4 regions of the Paenibacillus sp. MB22_1 genome follow, and region 1 is predicted to be linked to each of the others. Evidence: predicted binding sites of a transcription regulator. Region 1 holds the regulator's gene; each other region holds the start of a gene.

Region 1 (4,872 bases):
ACGGAATCTATCCAACGCTGGTGGACGTGAAGGAGAGCTGGGACAAGCTCAGCGAGCTGCTGTTCAGCTTGATGCCTGACCGCAGCGACGCCGCCCCTGGCGATCCCGGGCAATTCGTGTACCGGCTGTTGCCGAATCGAAAACCAAAGGATTGGGAGACGCTGACCGCGCTCGAAAATCAAATTTACGTAGGTCTTGGCGACGTGCTTCGGAAAGGGGAGCGCCTCCTGTCCGAAATCCGAGAAGAGCAGGACGATTATGCAGCGGAGAGCCTGATCACCGATATCAGCGGCTTGTTTAAAGATTTAGCCGGGGAACGGGAAGCGCTGCGCTTCTTCATGAAGCTGGAGAGCGAGGACACCGTCTATTGGATGGAGGCGAACGGGAACTTCCGTAGCCGGTCGCTCCAAATGTATGCGGTGCCGATTGACGTCAGCGCTCAATTGAAGCAATTTTTCTTCGACCGGAAGAAGAGCGTCGTAATGACGTCCGCGACTTTATCGGTGGATAAATCGTTCCAATATATGATCGAGCAGCTTGGCTTGACTGAGGCGGCGGAAGAGGATCGGTTGATCACAGCGATGCTGCCCTCGCCGTTTAACTACCGCGATCAGGCGTTGCTGGTGATCCCGCGCGATTTTCCAAGTGTGAAGGGCAGCGTGGGGGATGACCATTTCATTCATACGCTGGTGCAATCGCTGGCGGATGCCGCGGTGGCGACGCAAGGTCGCATGCTGGTGCTGTTTACATCCTATCGGATGCTCAGGCAGGTGTATGACCCGCTGAAGGAACTGCTCGCAGCGGAGGGAATCACGGTGATCGGACAAGGGATGGACAGCGGCAGCCGCACCAAACTGACCCGGCGGTTCCAAGGGAACAGCGCATCGGTGCTGCTCGGGACAAGCAGCTTTTGGGAAGGGGTGGATATTCCTGGCGAGGCGCTGACCAGTTTAGCGATCGTACGCTTGCCGTTCCAGCCGCCAAACCACCCGCTGATGGAAGCGAAGAGCGAACGCCTGCAGCGGGAGAAGAAGAATCCATTCATGAAACTGTCCGTCCCGCAAGCGGTTATCCGCTTTAAGCAAGGATTCGGACGACTTGTCCGCTCGTCGCAGGACCGCGGCATCGTGATCGTTTATGATACCCGGATCCTGGAATCTTATTATGGAAAATATTTCTTATACTCTTTGCCCGGACCGAAGATGGAGCATATGCCATTAACTCAGATGGTTCCGCGCATCTCGGAATGGTTAAATCCCGAAGCCTAAGCCGCTTCATAGATCGCATTGAAGAATAGGGGGAACAAGCATGAAGTCAGATAAAATTTCGGACGCTGTCGTCCGCAGACTGCCGGTTTACCTGCGTTTCTTAAATGAACTCAGCCGACGGGAGGTGCCAACGGTGTCCTCCCAGGAGCTCGGACAGAAGCTGGATCTCAATCCGGCGCAAATCCGTAAGGATTTGGCTTATTTCGGCGATTTTGGCCGGAAGGGGATCGGCTACGATGTCGCTTATTTGATTGAAAAAATTCAACAAATTCTCAATCTGGACCAACAGATTAACGTCGCGCTGGTGGGTGCCGGGAATCTGGGGCAAGCCCTTTCGAATTATAATGCGTATTTGAAGGATAATATGAAGATTGTTGCGGTGTTCGACGCTTCACCGGCTAAGATCGGCAAGCAGATCAACAACATCACGATTCAGCCGATCGAAGAGCTGGCGGAAACCGTCCGGGCGAAAAATATCCGCATCGGCATCATCACCGTGCCGGATACGGAGGCGCAACGCGTAGCGGATGAGCTGGTTGCCGCCGGAATCGGTGCGATTCTGAACTTCGCGCCAACGATTCTGAAGGTTCCGCCGGAAGTTCGGATCCATGCGGCTGACTTCACTACTGATTTGCTGAGCTTGGCTTACTACTTGGAAGACGGAAAGGAAACAAGCAACGTATGAGTCGTAAATGGTTAATTAAGAACGGGACGTTTGCCGTCTTAAATGCGGACCGTCCTGTAATTCACGGATATATGCTCGTTGAGGGCGATACGATCAGCTATATTGGCGAAGAGCGCCCGGAAGGCGTGGAAGGCGCCGAAACGTTGGACGGCAAAGGGTTGTTGTTCCTGCCGGGCCTGATCAATACCCATGGCCATGCGGCGATGTCGCTGCTGCGCGGCTATGGGGATGATATGGTGCTGCAAACCTGGCTGCAGGAGAAAATGTGGCCGATGGAAGCCAAATTTACTGCGGCGGATGTGTATGCCGGTACGGCGTTATCTGTGTTGGAAATGCTCAAGGGCGGGACGACGACGTTCCTGGATATGTACGATCACATGGACGAAGTGGCCAAAGTCGTGGAGGAATCGGGTATTCGCGCCGTGTTGATGCGCGGGGCCATCGGGTTGTGCTCCCCGGAAGAGCAAGATCAGAAGCTCAAAGAAGCGATCGCGTTTGCTCAGAACTGGCACGGCAAGGCAGAAGGCCGCATCACCACGATGATGTCGCCGCATGCACCATACACCTGCCCGCCAGCCTTTATCGAGAAATTTGTGCAAGCTGCCCATGATCTCGATTTGCCGATGCACACGCATATGTCGGAGACGCGCGCCGAGGTAGAGCAGAACGTTAACGATTACGGCGTCCGCCCGGTAGAACATTTGCTGAAGCTGGGGATGTTCTCCCGCCCGACCCTGCTTGCCCACGCTGTGCATTTGACGGACGAGGAAATCGACATCTTGGCAGCGCACGGCGTTACCATCTCGCATAACCCAGGCAGTAACCTGAAGCTGGCCAGCGGGGTCGCCCGCGTACCGGAACTCCTGAAGAAGGGCGTAGTTGTATCGCTGGGTACTGACGGTCCGGCGAGCAATAATAACCTGGATATGCTGGAGGAGATTCGTTTGGCTGCGCTGATTCATAAAGGCGTATCCGGCGATCCAACGGCGGTTCCTGCGCTGGAAGCTCTGAAAATGGGGACGGAATACGGCGCGAAATCGGTCTTCTTGCAAAATACAGGCAAGCTGGCTGCTGGCATGAAGGCGGATATCATCGCCTTAAATACGGAGCAAGCCCATTTCCTGCCGAGAACGGATTATATCTCCCATACCGTTTATTCCGCTGGCGCCAAAGATGTAGAGCATGTCTGGGTCAACGGTAAGCAGGTAGTCAAGCACGGTGCTTGTCTGACACTGGATGAAGAACGCATCCGCTACGAGGCGCAAGCGGCGTTTGAGGGACTGTTGGCACGATAATGAGCGGCGCGCGGTTTCCTGAAGGAGGCTGCTTGCTTAGGAAGGGAAAGGAAGAGTAGCTTGAGGAAGCGAACGAAATGGATCCTGCTGTCCCTCGTGATTCTGTTGATCGTGCTCCTGGGTCTCCACCGGTTTTATCTATACATTCATGAGGATACGTGGAAAGCCGAAAGAGCCGCTATCCAGCAGGCGAAGCAGGAGACGGATCTCGTCCGGGGCGACAAGGTTTGGAAGTCGGTATGGGATGAAGTTACCTGGGTCGTGCAAGGGGAGGATGCATCCGGCCGCCAAATGATGGTCTGGTTAAGGGAAGGACATGATCCAGAGGTACGCTTGCTGTCCGATGGCAAGTCCGAGAGCCAAATGCGTGAGATCATCAAACAATCGTTGCCGGGGATCCGGGTGGTTCGGCTGCTGCCAGGCATATACAATAACCAATTGGTGTGGCAGCTGTTCTATAAAGAGAAGGACCACCATTATTATCGGTTTTTCAGTTTCACGACCGGCGAAGCTTTGCCGGAAGTGTTCACCCTGCCGAACCGCTGACAGGGGGGCTATGGATCAATCATAAATAAACGGTTTCGTTGTTTAGGCGAAGAGCCTGAATCGCGGAACCGTTTTATTTTTTGGCTTGAGAAAAAGTAGCATTTCGGGGTAGAACTACTAGCGTTCATTTTTAAATATCTTCACACTTTTCTTCGAAATTTGATATACGATGTGATATACTCATATTTGTAGTTTTGATATACGGGAATATATATCACAGAGTTGATAGTTTATATAGATAAGGGGGGCATCACGTGAAACTGCGTATTGGACCAATTGCTGCAAGCATTGCTATTTCCGCCCTTGTATTATTTGGTGGATGGTTCCTATATCGGCAGTGGGCGATTGAGCGTCCGCTGGAGAATATTGTGAAGAGTGTAGATGGAGTAAATCATGTCGATATGAACGTGAAAGCGGACGAGCTGGAGCTTAAGCTGAATTTAAAGCCGGGGACGGATCTTGGTGCTCTGGTGCGTCAAATTGAGAAGAACGGGGAGAAGCAAATCGGTAGCCGAACTTTGAAGCTGGATATCGAGGATCATTCTTCGCCGGAACTTGACCAGCTGTGGGAAAACGCCATGTTTACCGTTGCTCAGGCTATGGAAAATAAGCAATATACACAAATTACAGCTGCATTGAAACAGATGGAGCAAGAAAACAGCAAGCTGAAAGCTACGGCAGAGATGGATGAGAAGAACGTGTATATCACCTTAACGGACGGACAATACAGCAAATTTATCATTTTGCCTCGTTCGCCGGAACGGATGGGGGTATGGCCAAATGCGTAAATGGATGATTGAAGCCGCGCTTGGCTTTATTCTCGTACTGATCGTGTTTCTGGCAGTGATCGGCGTTAACGTGATTCCGCTCGTTACGGCCATCGTGTTGTTCGGCGCAGTATTTACAATGCTCAAACTACGTGGCGGCATCACGATTGGAGCTGCCCAGGAACGGAAACGCAAAAAGCGCGGGCCGGCGAAGCTAACCTTCGAGCAGATCGGCGGTCAGGAGAGCGCCAAGCAGGAGCTTCGCGAAGCGCTGGACTTCATGGTGCGCCATGAGGAAATCAGCAAGTTTG
Region 2 (4,872 bases), on a different contig from region 1:
TCATGTCGTATGCCGCTTGCGGGGTGCTCGCCGTCAGGATCAACCAGCCGGTGTTCAGCGCGAAATACAAATCGGAGTGGTCGCCGCGAATATCCAGCGGACCGCTGATCGCGCGCGTGACCAGGTTCAGCACCATCGGGAACCGCGTCCCGGACTGCACCGGCAGCTGTTCGATCATGTACATGAACCCGTTGGCGCTGGTCGCATTGATCACCCGAGCCCCAGCGAGTGCTGCCCCGTAACAGATCCCCGCCGAGCCATGCTCCCCATCCGCTGCAATCAGCTGGATATCATGCAGGCCTTGCGACTTCTTCTGGTCCAGTATTTGCGCGATCTCCGTGGACGGCGTGATCGGAAAATACCCCATCACATGGTAATTGATCTGAGCCGCCGCCATGGCTGCCGCTTCATTGCCTGACTCGAAGGCCGTCGTTTGTTCCGCCAGCGTCATTTTCGTGATTTTCTCTTCGGTTATAGACATCGATAAAGTCCTCCTTTAGGCTCTTCTGCGAGTTCAAAATACCTTGACCTTGGAAAAAAACCTCTACTGAAAGACGTGAGCGACGCGGTGGCTGTCGGCATATCCGGGTTCCTCCCGACGCATGCTAAGCGCCCCCGTTGGGCAGATTTCCACGCATTTCAGGCAACCTTTGCAATATTGGTAGTCGATTCCGCTCAAGAACATTTGCGGGCGCCCCTTCTTGTCCTCCCCAGCTTCCCACACGAAGCAAAGATCGGGACAAACCGAGTCGCAGTTAGCACAATGGATGCAGCTGTCCGTATCCAGCTCCGGCACAAAACCCTGCCGGGAGCCGCTCAAATCCTTCAGCAGGCTGTTGCCCTGCGCCCGGATAATGCCGCCCGGCGCCTGCGTCTTATAGCCGAGCAGCGGCTGCGGCCGTTCGAATTGTATCCCTTGTACCCCCTCGGGAGCCGGGATCGTCTGGAAGCGCACCTCATGATACCCCCGGTCGAACGTACGCAGATTGGGCTCCACCAAGTGCGGGTATTTTTTCTGGAATGTATGCTGAATCACTTCGCGCATCGAATCTGGATCCAAAAAATCGCATATCCGGAACAACGCCCCCAGCATCGAGGTGTTCACCTTCGTATGCTCGTCAATGGCAATCCCCATCGCGTCCACCACAGCGAGCGTCCCGTAAGGGAACATCAGGTCGCGCCGAATTTCCTCAAAATCGCGGGTTGAGTTCACCAATACGATTCCGTCCGGCTTCAAGCCGCTTAGGACATTTACCGTTTTGTGCAACGCTTCGTGGAACACGCCGATGACGTGGGGTTCCTCGATTGGACTGTGGTCATGGATCTCCACGTCCGGCTCGCAAAAGCGGATAAAGCTCTTCACCGGGGAGCCCTTCTTCTCCGAACCATAAGACGAGAAGCTTGCTCCATTTAGGCCGAGCCCAAGCACCCCGGATTCCGCCAGCATCTTCCCGGCCAGGTTGGCGCCGAGCCCGCCGATAGATTCCAGCCGAATTTCAAAAAAGCCAAGGTCATTGGTTTTGGTCAATATGCTCATTCGCCATGTCTCCTCTACGTTTTTTGTGAAATAATTCACGAATAATAACGAAATAAAAATGCCTCATCTCTTGACTCAACCGACTTCTGTGCAACGATGACTAAGCATGACGGCGGCTTGCCAGCGCCTTCAGGCTGTCCCCCCTTCCCATATCTACGGAAAAGCCCGCGGCTTCAATCCGGAGCTCAAGGCAATGCCTGCACTGGGCGGATTCATCACCCGTGCAGATTTTGTTGTTGTACAAAGCGTATTTCTTGCGGACGGCAACGGGTGACAGATTGGGCATGACCACATTGGCCCCGGCCTTCAGCGCCAACTCCCTTCCTTCCGGGTGTAACGTACCAAGCGCGGTTGTCGCGGGAATTAAGGCTTCGGGAAGGAACAGGCGGGCCAGCGCGACCATAACCAGTGTATCCTCCAGCGATCCGGCCTTCGCATTGCCAAGCGGGGTCTGATCATGGGGAATAAACGGGCCAATGCCAATCATGTCTGGGTTTAGCGTTTGGAGATAGTTCAAGTCCTCCGCTAAATCCTCCGCGGTCTGGCCGGGCAACCCGACCATAAAGCCTGCACCAACTTGATAGCCGATCGACTGCAGCGTCTCCAAACATTGGCGCCGGTGATCAAAGGACATTGAAGGATGCAGCGCCTCGTACAATCTTCGGGAAGCGGTTTCATGACGCATCAAAAAGCGATCCGCCCCCGCTTCATACAGCCATCGGTAGGTTTCCGCCTCCCGCTCGCCGATGGATAAGGTGATGGCCGCATCCGGAAACTCCGCTTTGATCTCCCGGATTAAGGCAGCCAGCAGATCGGCCGTATACCAGGGATCCTCCCCGCTTTGGAGCACAAACGTGCGGAAGCCCAGCTCGTATCCTTCCCGGCAGCATTCGAGAATCTCCTCCGGGCTGAGCCGATAACGCTCCGCTTCGCGATTCCCGGCCCGCAGTCCGCAATACAAGCAGTTCCGCCGGCAGTAGCTTGAAAATTCAATCAAACCGCGCATATACACCTTGTCCCCGTAAGCCTGCTCCCGCCTTAGACGGGCCAATCGGAAGAGCTCCTTGCGCGTTTCGACATCCATATGCTCCAGTAGATCGACGAGCTCCTCCTTGGAGAGCTCTCCCCGCGCATAGAGCTTGTGCACGAGCTGTTTCATCAGGCAATCATCCTTTGGATAGACTGGATTATGGACCTTGGTATACCCTATGGCTGTCGTGAAAAATGATGAACGAAATAGTTGTGAATATTTTCACTTTGTAAGCGTTTTAAATTATCTTCGTTGATTGGATCACCCCGGTTTCTGAATAGTGAGCTGCAGCCTGAGCGACGATAGGATCTGCTGCTCTAGTTGGTTTGTTGTTGCCTGTTTCTTCATTTCCTGCTTCGTTTGGTTGTTCGATCGTTAGTATGAAAGTTGCTTGATCGTTAGGCGCGATTTCATTTCGTAGAGGTGTGCCGCATGTGCAGCGTCGATGATTTAAACATGAGGTTGATTCAGAGGTGTTCTCTAAGAAGCAGATGTGTGCTTATCGAAAACATTAGTAAGTGTATTTACTATATTATCATGAATTCACAGTTTGGCTAGGATATTTTTTACACCTCATGAGGTTAAAAAAGAGCATGCCCCGAAGAAACGGAACATGCTCTGAGCGTCACTATGTCAGGACCAGTCCAGACCGGTCTCTTTTGCGATGGGCTCTTCCTTGATTAAGGTATACATCGAAGCAGCTTCATCCTTACGAGTCGTTTCGACCAGACGTTCGACGCGCACGGTCACCAGCTTCTGGCCGAATTGAACCGTAATTTCGTCGCCCACCTTCACCGTACTGCTCGGTTTGGATTCGCGCCCGTTGATCAGAACTCTGCCTTGTTCGGAGACGTCCTTCGCCACGGTGCGCCGCTTGATCAGCCGCGATACCTTCAGGAATTTATCGAGACGCATTATTTTACAGCTTCTTTAAGTTTGTTGCCCGCTTTGAATGCCGGAACTGTGGAAGCTGGGATTTCGATTGTTTTGCCGGTTTGCGGGTTGCGGCCCGTACGACCGGAGCGTTTGCGAGTTTCGAATGTACCGAAGCCGATCAGTTGAACTTTGTCGCCGCTAGCAAGTGCATCGGTAATTTCGCCGAGAAAACCATTCAATACGGATTCAACGTCTTTTTTCGTCAAACCGCTTTTGCTGGAAATGTTGTTGATCAGATCTGTTTTGTTCATTAATAATGCCTCCCAATAATTAAAGAAATAGGTGATACCTTGGCACTATAGGCTTCAGGCCTGCCTTCAAGCCTACCCAGCGCCAGATGGTTATCTTTGTATGAGTATTCTTGCTTGATTTGAAAAATCCTGCACTCTTAGGAACTTTTTTTGTTTTTTTCTCAAAAAAACTGAAATTTAGTCCTTTTCTCCCATCATTCCCGTTCTTTCGACTTAGCTTCGTCCCATAAGGCGTCCATTTCGGCTAATGTGCTGTCGCCAGGTGTTTTGCCCTGTTCGCGAAGCCGTTCCTCGACATAATGGAACCGCTCCGTAAATTTGCGGATCGTCCGCGAGAGGGCTTGCTCCGGATCAACTCCGATGTACCGGGCAGCATTCACCACCGAGAACAGCACGTCGCCCAGCTCCAGCTCCTGCGACTCAGGATCTTGCTTTTGCGCGACGGCTTCCTTCAGCTCGCGGATCTCCTCCTCCAGCTTGGACCAAACCCCGTCGATATCCTCCCAATCGAATCCGGCCTTGGCCGCCTTCTTCTGGAGCTTGTATGCCTTCATCAATGCCGGCAAATCACGCGGCACCCCGCTGATGACCGATTGGCGCTCCGGCTGGATGCCTTTGCGTTTCTTCTCCTCGGCCTTCATCGCTTCCCAGTTGTTCAGCGCCGCCTCGGCATCCTCCGCACTCAAATTGCCGAAGACATGCGGATGGCGGTAAATCAGCTTCTCATTCAGCTCCTGGATGACATCATACACCGTAAAAGTGCCGGTCTCCTCCTCCATCTGGGAATGGAGCATGATTTGCAGCAGCAGATCGCCAAGCTCCTCACGCATGTGGTCGGGATCGTCGTCGTCGATCGTCTCCAGCACCTCGTAGGTTTCTTCGATGAGATTTTTGCGAATCGATTCATGCGTCTGCTCGCGATCCCACGGACATCCACCCGGACTGCGCAAAATCGACACGATCTCATGAAGCCGCTGGAAGCTGCGGTTGCGAAGCGTATCGTCCTCGCTGGCCGGCACATAGACCAGAGACAGGTTCCCGTAGCCGGTCATACGATCCAGTTCAAACAGCGGAACCCGCTCGATCCGCTCCTGTCCCGCCACCCCAAGGGCATGTCC
Region 3 (4,872 bases), 1.0 Mb from region 1:
AACAAGATTTATCATGAGAAGTCAGCAGACGCCATAGTACCGCGAACAGTCGACGGTTCGAGGGAAGGGCTGAACCTTAGGAGGTGAAGTCAATGAAAGTTACCGAAACAGGAGCCAAGGGCAGCCAACTTCTAACGGAAGACTCTCTGCAAAAGAATAGTGCGGAACACGAAGGATATGCGGGAGTGCACAGTCCTGCGAGGATAACCGAAACCGACGACACCAACGCAACCGAGTCGAAGGACCGGTTGCTTGAGAAAATCGTTAGCAGGGACAACTTGAACGAAGCATTCAAGAGAGTCAAAGCGAACAAGGGATCGCACGGAATCGACGGGATGGGAGTAGATGAACTTCTACAATATCTCAGAGACAACGGCGAGACCATCAAGCAACTGATCTTGGGCGGCAAGTACCGCCCGAATCCCGTTCGAAGGGTAGAGATTCCCAAAGAGAACGGAAAGAAGAGAAACCTTGGCATTCCAACAGTGGTTGACCGAGTCATCCAGCAGGCAATCGCCCAAGTGCTTACGCCAATTTATGAGAGGCAGTTTTCAGACAACAGCTACGGATTCCGACCCAAACGGAGCGCACACCACGCGATGAAACGAAGCCAACAATACGTGCAAGAGGGATATCGTTACGTGGTGGATATGGACTTGGAGAAATACTTTGACACCGTCAACCAAAGCAAGCTCATCGAGGTGCTTTCAAGAACGATCAAAGACGGACGAGTGATCTCGCTCATCCATAAGTATCTCCGGGCGGGAGTCGTCGTGAAGCATAAGTTTGAGGACACGGAAATCGGCGTACCGCAGGGAGGGAACCTAAGTCCGATTCTCAGCAATATCATGCTGAATGAATTGGACAAGGAACTGGAAGCAAGAGGACATCGATTCGTGCGATACGCAGACGATATGCTCATATTCTGCCGGAGCAGGAGGAGTGCGGAGCGTACCCTGACGAAAATTCTCCCTTACATCGAGAAGAAGTTGTTTCTCAAGGTAAACCGGGAGAAAACGATCGTGGACGATGCGACAAAAGTTAAATTTCTTGGCTTCTCATTCTACCAGAGCAAAGGGGAAACGCGGGTCAGAATCCATCCCAAATCCGTATCCAAGATGAAAGCTAAAGTGAAAGAGCTAACGTCGAGAAGCAACGGAATGGGCAACACCGACCGGGCGCTGAAGCTTAGGCGTTACATCATGGGATGGGTAAATTATTTCAAGCTTGCTGACATGAAACAACTACTCCAAACCACTGATAAATGGATGAGAAGGCGTATCCGAATGGTCTTCTGGAAGCAATGGAAACGAGTGAGGACGAAACTCGAAAGGCTTATATCGCTCGGAATTCATGAACAGAAGGCGTGGGAATACGCAAACACAAGAAAGGGCTATTGGAGAATCTCCAATAGCCCAATCCTCTCGAAGTCCCTCGGTAACAATAGGCTGAAGAACCTCGGATTCCTTTTCTTTTCTGATTATTATCGACAAGTTACTGCGCATTCCTAATGGAACCGCCGTATACCGAACGGTACGTACGGTGGTGTGGGAGGTCGGCTGCCCAATTAATGGGTAGCCTCCTACCCGATTTCTGCAAAAACCTAAGCTTGAATCGGTTCAAATGTCACCTTCCAATGATCCGCTGCCAGTTGTTCGCATTCATGACGGTAGCCCTTACCTTCAAGCACCTTCAGGAGCGGGACGGGCTTCATTGTGGCGTGCAGAACAAGGCTGTCACCCTCCTGCAGCTTCCCAACCGTGTCCATAATAACGCTGAACGGCTCTTCGCCGCGGCGAAGAATCGGCCGAACGTCGAGTTCAACGATCTGGTTTGCCATTTATGGATTCACCTCCACGTCCGTCCGTTCGGCGGCAAATGCTTGGCAGAGCCGAGCTGCACCGCTGAGTCCCTTCATGCCGCCGTACAGCGTATAGAAGAACGAGTCCGGCGCATCCAGCGAGAAGGACAAATACTGCTTTGGATCGATCCCCAGCATTTTTTCAAACAAAGCGGAAGTATCGTAGGCATAGAAACAGAAATAGGTGTATTGGAATTCCGGCATTTTTTCCGCGATGGTGAGGATCTCGCTGGCATAGCGTTCCAGATTGCTTTCCGCTTCCTCAATCATCCGTAACGCATCCTCGAGCTCGACGGCAATCTTAATTGTTTTCTCATCGACAACCGTAATCGTTGCCATAGGGCATTCCCCCTGCTTAGTTTTTGCCGATTTTCACCTGGAACATCTCTGGCCCCTGCTCAATGTACTCCCAAGTGAAACCGCCGGGATGCATGGCCTCGAACTGAAACCGGAGCGGTACCGGGTCATGGTCGTTAATCAGCAGCATCGCTTCCCCCGGCTCCAGGGAATTAAAGGTTGCAAAAATGGTCTTATGCTTGAGCTGCGGCGGATATTCGGTGGCGTTGACAGTAGCTTTGAATTGACTCATGGGAAGTCCTCCTAAATGTTTAGAATTTAACGATTCGCCCCCATTATAGCAACGGACTTGAGCGGGATTGTGATATCAGTCACAAGATGCGAAACCGTCAAAAATTTCTCGGCGGATTTGTCCGGAAGCTGCCATGAATCAAGTGATTTCTGTCACTTGGGTGCCGATGCCGGACGATTATAATGTGCGTAATTTGAATTTGATGGCTCACGATTAGAAGGAGGAACCGATAACATGCGCGTCCGAGATTACATCCCGAATCAACATGGAGCCTGGGCCATGCTGATCGTTCCGTTTCTGTTTGGCATGCTCGCCTCTACCCCCGGGGCGATCCACGGTTTGTTGTTTGTGTGCTGGCTTCTCATTTATCTGTTTATGTTTCCTTTGCTGCAATGGATTCGGAGGGGAAAAGCCAAGACCAAAGCCAAAGCCGACCGATACCGCAAGCCTTTGCTGCTCTACGGTGCGTTGCTGGTCCCTGCGGCGCTCACTTTGGTCCTGCTTCGCCCCGAGGTGCTGAAGTTGGCTCTCCTGTTCGTGCCGCTGTTTGGGGTGAATGCCTTCTATGCCAAGCAGAAGCGCGAACGCGCTCTGCTGAACGACATCGCGGCGATCGTGCAATTCAGCTTGATGGTGTTTATCTCGTATCAGCTTGGAGGAGGAACCGATCTTCGGCTCGCCACGGAACTGTTCCTGATCAGCACGTTGTATTTTGTAGGGACCGCTTTTTACGTGAAAACCATCATCCGCGAACGGAATAATAAGCGATTCTATTGCTACTCCGTAGCCTACCACGTTATGCTGATGATCTTGGCCGTATGGCTGCTCTCTCCGGCGCTGTGGATCGCCGCATTGATCCTGCTGGCTAGAGCGGTCTGGTTCCCGCGGACGGGGATTACCGCCAAGCAGTCCGGCATGCTGGAAATTGTCTATTCTGTTATTGTTCTTGCCGCCTTCTGGATGACCTACGCCTGAATGTGTATAATGAATACAGAATAGTACAGATTCGGGCAGGGGGTATAACAGTTGGAGGGACCGGAAGAAAGCGTAACAAAACACGAACAGCTGCTCCAACATATCGAAGGACTCAAGATTGGAACGAAAATCTCCGTGCGCAAGCTGGCCAAAGCGCTGGGGGTAAGTGAAGGTACCGCCTACCGGGCGGTGAAGGAAGCGGAGAATCTCGGGATCGTCATTACGAAGGAACGGATCGGCACGGTTCGCGTGGAGAAGAAGCCGCGCAACATCTCGGACCAGCTCACCTTTGGCGATGTGGTTGAGATCGTCGAAGGTCATGTGCTGGGCGGCGGAGAAGGATTGAACAAAACGCTGAACAAGTATGTCATTGGCGCGATGAAAATCGATGCCATGGCCAGATACATTGACGCCGGCAGCCTGCTGATCATCGGGAACCGCGATAATGCCCATTCACTTGCCCTGGAGCAAGGCGCCGGGGTATTGATCACCGGGGGGTTCGGGACGAGCCGCGAGGTGAAGACGCTGGCGGACAAGCTGGCATTGCCGATCATCTCCTCGCGTCACGACACGTTTACCGTCGCATCGATGATTAACCGGGCGTTATTTGACCGTTTGATTAAGAAAAAAATCATGCTGGTGGAAGACATCGTCAGCCGCAAACCGCGGGTGAGCATGCTGAAGGCGACCAGCAACATTTCCGATTTTGATCAGTTGTCTTTAGAGACGGGGCAGCAGCATTTTCCGGTGGTGGACGAGTGGAACCGGGTCATCGGGATCGTCAGCCGGAAGAACGTCGAAGAGCTGAGCGGCGACCAGCCGATTGAGAAATGCATGACCCGCCATCCGATCACCGTTGGCCTGCAGACATCGCTCGCTTCGGCAGCGCAAATCATGGTCTGGGAAGGGATCGACTTCTTGCCTGTCGTGGACCGCAACCGGAAGCTGGTCTCGTCGGTGACGCGCCGCGAGGTGCTGCAAGCGATGCGGGACGTACGGAATCAGCCGCAGCTGGGCGAAACGTTTGAGCACTTAATGTGGAACGGGTTTGCCGAGGAACGGGACGAAGAGGGGAAATTGTTCTTCCGCGGAATGATTACGCCGCAGATGGCGACCGATTTGGGGACGATCTCGCATGGGGTCCTGACCTCGCTGATGACCCAAGCCGGACTTCGCGCGGCCAAAGACGCCAGCGGCGGCGACTTTGTGGTCGATAACCTGACGACCTATTTCGTCCGTCCGGTGCAAATTGAAAACCCGGTGGTTATCACCCCCGTATTACTGGAGATGAGCCGCCGGGCTTGCAAGCTGGAAATTATGTTAACCTATCAGGATTCGCTGGTTTCGAAGGCGGTCATGACGCTGCAGTCCATCGACCATGCCTAAGCAGCGGAGCGGGGATCCTGCATGCAAAGAGGGATAGCCTAACGGCCTGGGGCCGCGAGGT
Region 4 (4,872 bases), 110 kb from region 1:
GAACCGAAGGGCGATCAGCATGTGGACATTGGTGACAAACCCCATGCACCCAATGATAATCGCCATCCCCAGGCTGGCCCGTAAGAGCATCGGTTTCCGGCCAAATTTATCAGCCGCAAGCCCCCAAATCGGCGAGAAAATCGCCGAGACGATAAACGTGATGCCAAAGGCCAGTCCCGAATACCGGGACACCGCATCGGCCTGATCCACTCCCAGCTCCTTGATGTAAAGCGGCAGGATTGGTGCAAGCTGGCTCATGCCCACGCCTGTCACAAACATGCCGAACCAGCAAACGATCAAATTTCTTTTCCAAATCGGCATAACCTTAAGCCTTCCTTCTGTAACCCCCCTGTTCCCTGCGCGCGCAGATGAACAATAAGATGAACATTCTTGCAGGACAATATTAACGCGAAGGTTAGCTTTACTCCATGCATTATCTTAAACTCCATGGACGATTTTGCTGTAATATTCCGATGGGCTCATCCCTTCGGTCCGTTTAAAAATTCGACTGAAGTAGAATTCGTCAGCGAAACCGAGCTCCAACGCGATTTCTTTGATTTTTTTATCACTTTCTAGAATCAGCTCTTTGGCTTTATCGATCTTCAGTTTGTTAAAGTACTCAATGACGGTAAATCCGGTCGTCTGTTTAAAAGCCCGCGACAGATAATACGTGGACAAATGCACCAGATCCGACAACTCCGCCAACGTAAGCCGCTCGCCAAGATGCTCGCGCATATACTGAATCACTTTCTCGATTTTGAGCGCAACCGCGTGGTTCTGATTTTGTCTTTTCACATGGACCAAGATTTCATACAGCAGTTGCTCCAGCCCGGCTCTCGTCAGCAGCTCATACCCCGGCAGTTTAGCGAACCAGGCTGCCGCCAGCCGGCGAAAGGCATCCTCAACCAAATAACCGTTCTGCAAAATCTGCATGGGCGGAAGCGGCAAGCGCTCGGTTTCCTGCCCGATGGACCAGGCCCCGTCATCAAAGCGGATGCCCGCATAACTATAGTGGACGGAATAGAAACAGATTGGATCCGCTTCATCCATCTGAATGTGATGGGGTAACCCCGCGTGGATATAAAATAACATGCCTTCTTGAACGAGATGCTTCTTGCGGTTCAACGTAATACTGCCCTTTCCTCCGGTGACGAGCAGCAATTCGTGGTGCGTAAGCGTTCGACGGATATGATTTCTTAGCTGCTTACCGTCATTCGGCTGCTTACTATTGCAATAATGGATATGAAAATGTAAATGGTTCAGGTTCATGACCGCTCGCCTCCTGATCGAGACTTCCGCTGCAGAACGCAGCTACTGCGATTAGACCATACGGACGGGCAAACCGCAACCTCACCCCTAAGAAGACGTAAATATAGTATCTGATTGGGGGGAGGATAATAATGTGGAGTTAAAACCTTGGTTCACCCGGTGGACAAGGACGACTCGGGCCCAGCTGTTAATTGCACTCCTCGTTATTATTGGAATAAGTGTTTGGACAGCGCCTTATTTTTCGGAAGCGGTGTTTTACTTGCATGGGGACAAATTCAGACCGATCCATCAGGAGCCGCAGGCGGTAACGTATCGATCCTATGACGGTCAAGAGGTCGTGGTCATGAACGGTAACGATCCGGGCCAAAAGCGGGTAAGTATCGATCGGCAGGAATATGAGGTCCACGTTCTGGAAGCCCAGTGGGTTCCACGCTATGAGGTGATCTATCCGTCAGGGGAGCGGTTCCAGGTGGAAGCGCACGACGAGATCTTGTTGTGGCTGGACGATCAGGGCGAGTTGGTCCCTGAAATCTCATGGAACATCAATGGTGTCCCCCAGCCCATCGACGAACACGTTGGCTTGTATAGTCCTAGTATGATCGTCCGAGCGGCCTTTCCCGAATACCACAGCAAACAGGGGAGCTTGCTGCTCTACTACGGCTCCTATGTGCTCATGTTTTTCGGATGGAGCTTATTCCGCTTTGAGAAGCTGCAAAACGTCTTATTTCATCTCTCCTTACACGGGTTATGGGTGCGCGAGGCGGAACCAAGCGATTTCTATTATGTCTCCTGTAAAATCAGCGGTATCGCGATTATTGGTTTAGGAATCTATGTTTTCATCCAATCGTTCTTCATCTAAAAAACAAGGCCAACCTCATTCGGTTGGCCCTTCGTTTTGCTGTTATTTAACTTCCGTTGCACCTGTTACTTTGCCGTCGATTTTCGCGCTGGCTTGCACGTCGGCATTGGCGAAGTAAAGGTTGCCGTCAATCGTAGCGTTTTCGTACAGGTTGAAGCCGTTCGCTTCTACATATACGTCACCTTTCACGGTACCGCCTTGAATTCTCAGGTTTTCACTTTGTACGATCAATTTCGGAACCGTTAAGGTGTAAGAAGCAGTAACATTATGGTCTTCATCCTGCGCATACAACGCGATCTTGCGGTAGATGTCCTTCGACGCATCGTTTTTATCGTGGAATTCGCCGGCAACAACAACATCTTGATCCACCGTCAAGTCGTTTAGAATCGCGATGATCCAAGTCCCTTTCTCACTCACTGCATTCACGAACGCATCCGCTTGATTTACGATCGAAGCCGATGTGGTGGCGTCCGTTTGCTCCGCAGGTTTATTGGCGTTTGCCGCCGAGTTCCCGTCATTCGAACCGCAACCTGCCAGCAGTGCTGCAGCAAGCCCGGCTACAACCAATCCTTTGACCATTTTCATGTTGTTTCCCTCCTGTTTTTCTCTTCAGTTTGAATTATAAAAAAAAGCGGCTTTTGTTAATGTGATTTTTTTCACTTATATGTGCGAAATTTCACATTGTTGGTCACAGCTTGTTCATCTTTGACGCTCCCTCCTCAAAACCTCGTAAGTTCGACTTGACCGCTGCCGCCCGGTACTGTTCCTCGACGAACCTACAACCGGACTTGATACGCGGAGCCGCCGTGTGCTGTGGGATGGCATCACGGAATTGGCTCGGGCGGATGCGCGGGTTACCACCACAAATCCAAGGGTATCAGCCCTGAACGCGTAATTTAAACCTCGGCCTCCATCCGTCCGAGAGCGGCTAGCGAGAACTCATCCTGCGTATGGAAACTCAATCGTCCGATGCCGGCTACAGTCAAGTCGACGTAATTTTCATGTTCCTCATCCCCTTATTAAGGTTGGGCGAAGAACATCCCTTCTGCCGCTTTAAGCTAAGCTCTCCAAGTATTCGCGGACTTGCCCCGGCGTCTTGGCGAATTTGCTGTGCAGGTGGGCGATTTTCTCCCCGTTTTTATAGACGAGCAGGCTGGGAATCCCTCGCACCTCATTGGCTTCAGCCAGCGGCTGGAATTCCTCTGCATCCATCGCGTAGAACTCTTTGTCCGGATGCTCCTGGATGATATCCCCGATAAACCGGTCGAGGTTCTTGCAATCCGGGCACCAGGTCGTATCAAATTTGATCACCGTATACTGATCTCTTTGAATTAATTGTTCGAATTGCGATTCCGATTGGACACGTTCCATCCGGATCCACTCCTTTAATTGTAGTTTTGATAGTTTAATTTTGAAAATTTGCTCTACATTGATTATAGCGCATCCGTGCAAAGACGCCAGCGTCTTCATCAAGGTTTCATCTTCGCGGATCCATGGTACAATCTTTGGTAAAAATAACGTGAAAGGACGGGGCTGCATCATGCTCCTCGCAATCCTCTTGTTTGTTGTCGCCGGACTCGCCGAAATCGGCGGTGGCTATTTAGTTTGGCTGTGGTTGCGCGAATCCAAACCGCTATGGTACGGAATCGCTGGCAGCCTGATTTTGATCGTATATGGCATCATCCCAACACTGCAGAAGTTTCCAAACTTTGGCCGCGTTTATGCAGCGTATGGCGGCGTATTTATTGCGCTCGCTGTGTTATGGGGCTGGTGGGTGGACAAGAAAACCCCCGATCTCTACGATTGGCTTGGCGCCGCCATTTGTCTGATCGGCGTCTCCATTATTCTCTGGGCACCACGACATTAGAAAGGACATCCAGGTTATGAACTTATCTTCCATTTCGGCAGCCATCGCGCCGCTTGATTTAAGAAGCTGTTTAATCCACACCCAAGGCAGGCTGGTGCTTGAACATTACCGGAACGAACAAATTGTGGACGAGCTCGCCAAAATTAACTCCTGTACGAAGAGCTTTCTCTCCGCCCTGTTCTGCATCGCCTGGGACCGCGGTCTCCTGCCGCCTCCCGACACTCCGATTCGCTGCTTCTATCCGCAGCTGGAGGAAGATCCGGATGAGCGAAAACGTGAGATTACGTTGCGTCATCTGTTAACCATGACGGGCGGGTGGAATTGGACGGAGTTTGGCGGGCATAACTCTTTTCCGCGGATGACCCGTTCGCCTAATTGGGTTCAGTTTGCGCTGGATCAGCCGATGGCTGACCGCCCCGGTGACCGGATGGAGTACAACTCCGGCGCGTCGCAGCTGCTGTCGGCGATCCTGGTCCAAGCCTCCGGTATGCCAGTCGCCCAATTCGCCGAGGAGCATCTGTTCGGCCCGCTGGGCATCGAGACGTACCGATGGGAGCAGGATCCGCAGGGCATCCACACCGGCGGATTTGGCATGTGGCTTCGTCCAACGGACATGTTGAAATTTGGTTTGCTCTACTTGCAGGGCGGTGAATGGGAAGGCCAGCGGGTGATCCAGGCGGAACGTTTGGCGGAATCCGTAAAGCCTGCGATTGATGTCGAAGCTCCTTGGCGCGGCTGTTATGCTTGGCATTGGTGGACGGACGTCTATGGAGAGGACGGGCAGTCGAAATTTGATTTTTTCTATGCTCGCGGATATGGGGGGCAGTTCATTTATGTCATTCCACTCTTGGAGACGGTTGTTGTGCTGACTAACGAT

The links. Region 1 encodes Rex, which represses fermentation and respiration genes when NADH is low (regulators of the CRP and FNR family bind a similar motif). Its sites were predicted from a motif close to TTGTGAAATATTTCACAA; they were not measured.
Region 2: the regulator Rex is predicted to act here: its motif matches at 2,778-2,795, upstream of hydE ([FeFe] hydrogenase H-cluster radical SAM maturase HydE).
Region 3: the regulator Rex is predicted to act here: its motif matches at 2,518-2,535, upstream of ACL02P_RS10055 (DUF2249 domain-containing protein).
Region 4: the regulator Rex is predicted to act here: its motif matches at 2,793-2,810, upstream of ACL02P_RS05520 (polymer-forming cytoskeletal protein).

The regions. Positions count from the first base shown of each region.
Region 1 is NZ_JBLADV010000001.1:1,080,127-1,084,998, forward strand. It holds gene dinG (ATP-dependent DNA helicase DinG) at 1-1,268, shown strand, start outside; gene ACL02P_RS04975 (redox-sensing transcriptional repressor Rex) at 1,309-1,953, shown strand; gene ACL02P_RS04980 (amidohydrolase) at 1,950-3,248, shown strand; gene ACL02P_RS04985 (DUF5590 domain-containing protein) at 3,309-3,794, shown strand; gene ACL02P_RS04990 (hypothetical protein) at 4,049-4,582, shown strand; gene ACL02P_RS04995 (AAA family ATPase) at 4,575-4,872, shown strand, end outside.
Region 2 is NZ_JBLADV010000002.1:1,261,957-1,266,828, forward strand. It holds gene ACL02P_RS17715 (thiamine pyrophosphate-dependent enzyme) at 1-481, opposite strand, end outside; gene ACL02P_RS17720 (2-oxoacid:acceptor oxidoreductase family protein) at 545-1,537, opposite strand; gene hydE ([FeFe] hydrogenase H-cluster radical SAM maturase HydE) at 1,638-2,696, opposite strand; gene ACL02P_RS17730 (RNA-binding S4 domain-containing protein) at 3,201-3,482, opposite strand; gene ACL02P_RS17735 (HU family DNA-binding protein) at 3,482-3,754, opposite strand; gene mazG (nucleoside triphosphate pyrophosphohydrolase) at 3,949-4,872, opposite strand, start outside.
Region 3 is NZ_JBLADV010000001.1:2,126,245-2,131,116, reverse strand. It holds gene ltrA (group II intron reverse transcriptase/maturase) at 93-1,511, shown strand; gene ACL02P_RS10065 (DUF2249 domain-containing protein) at 1,604-1,840, opposite strand; gene ACL02P_RS10060 (hypothetical protein) at 1,841-2,200, opposite strand; gene ACL02P_RS10055 (DUF2249 domain-containing protein) at 2,217-2,450, opposite strand; gene ACL02P_RS10050 (YwiC-like family protein) at 2,685-3,425, shown strand; gene ACL02P_RS10045 (DRTGG domain-containing protein) at 3,477-4,811, shown strand; gene ACL02P_RS10040 (YtpI family protein) at 4,872-4,872, opposite strand, start outside.
Region 4 is NZ_JBLADV010000001.1:1,192,205-1,197,076, reverse strand. It holds gene ACL02P_RS05535 (multidrug efflux MFS transporter) at 1-321, opposite strand, end outside; gene ACL02P_RS05530 (helix-turn-helix transcriptional regulator) at 439-1,269, opposite strand; gene ACL02P_RS05525 (hypothetical protein) at 1,403-2,128, shown strand; gene ACL02P_RS05520 (polymer-forming cytoskeletal protein) at 2,171-2,713, opposite strand; gene ACL02P_RS05515 (thioredoxin family protein) at 3,182-3,499, opposite strand; gene ACL02P_RS05510 (YnfA family protein) at 3,669-3,995, shown strand; gene ACL02P_RS05505 (serine hydrolase domain-containing protein) at 4,012-4,872, shown strand, end outside.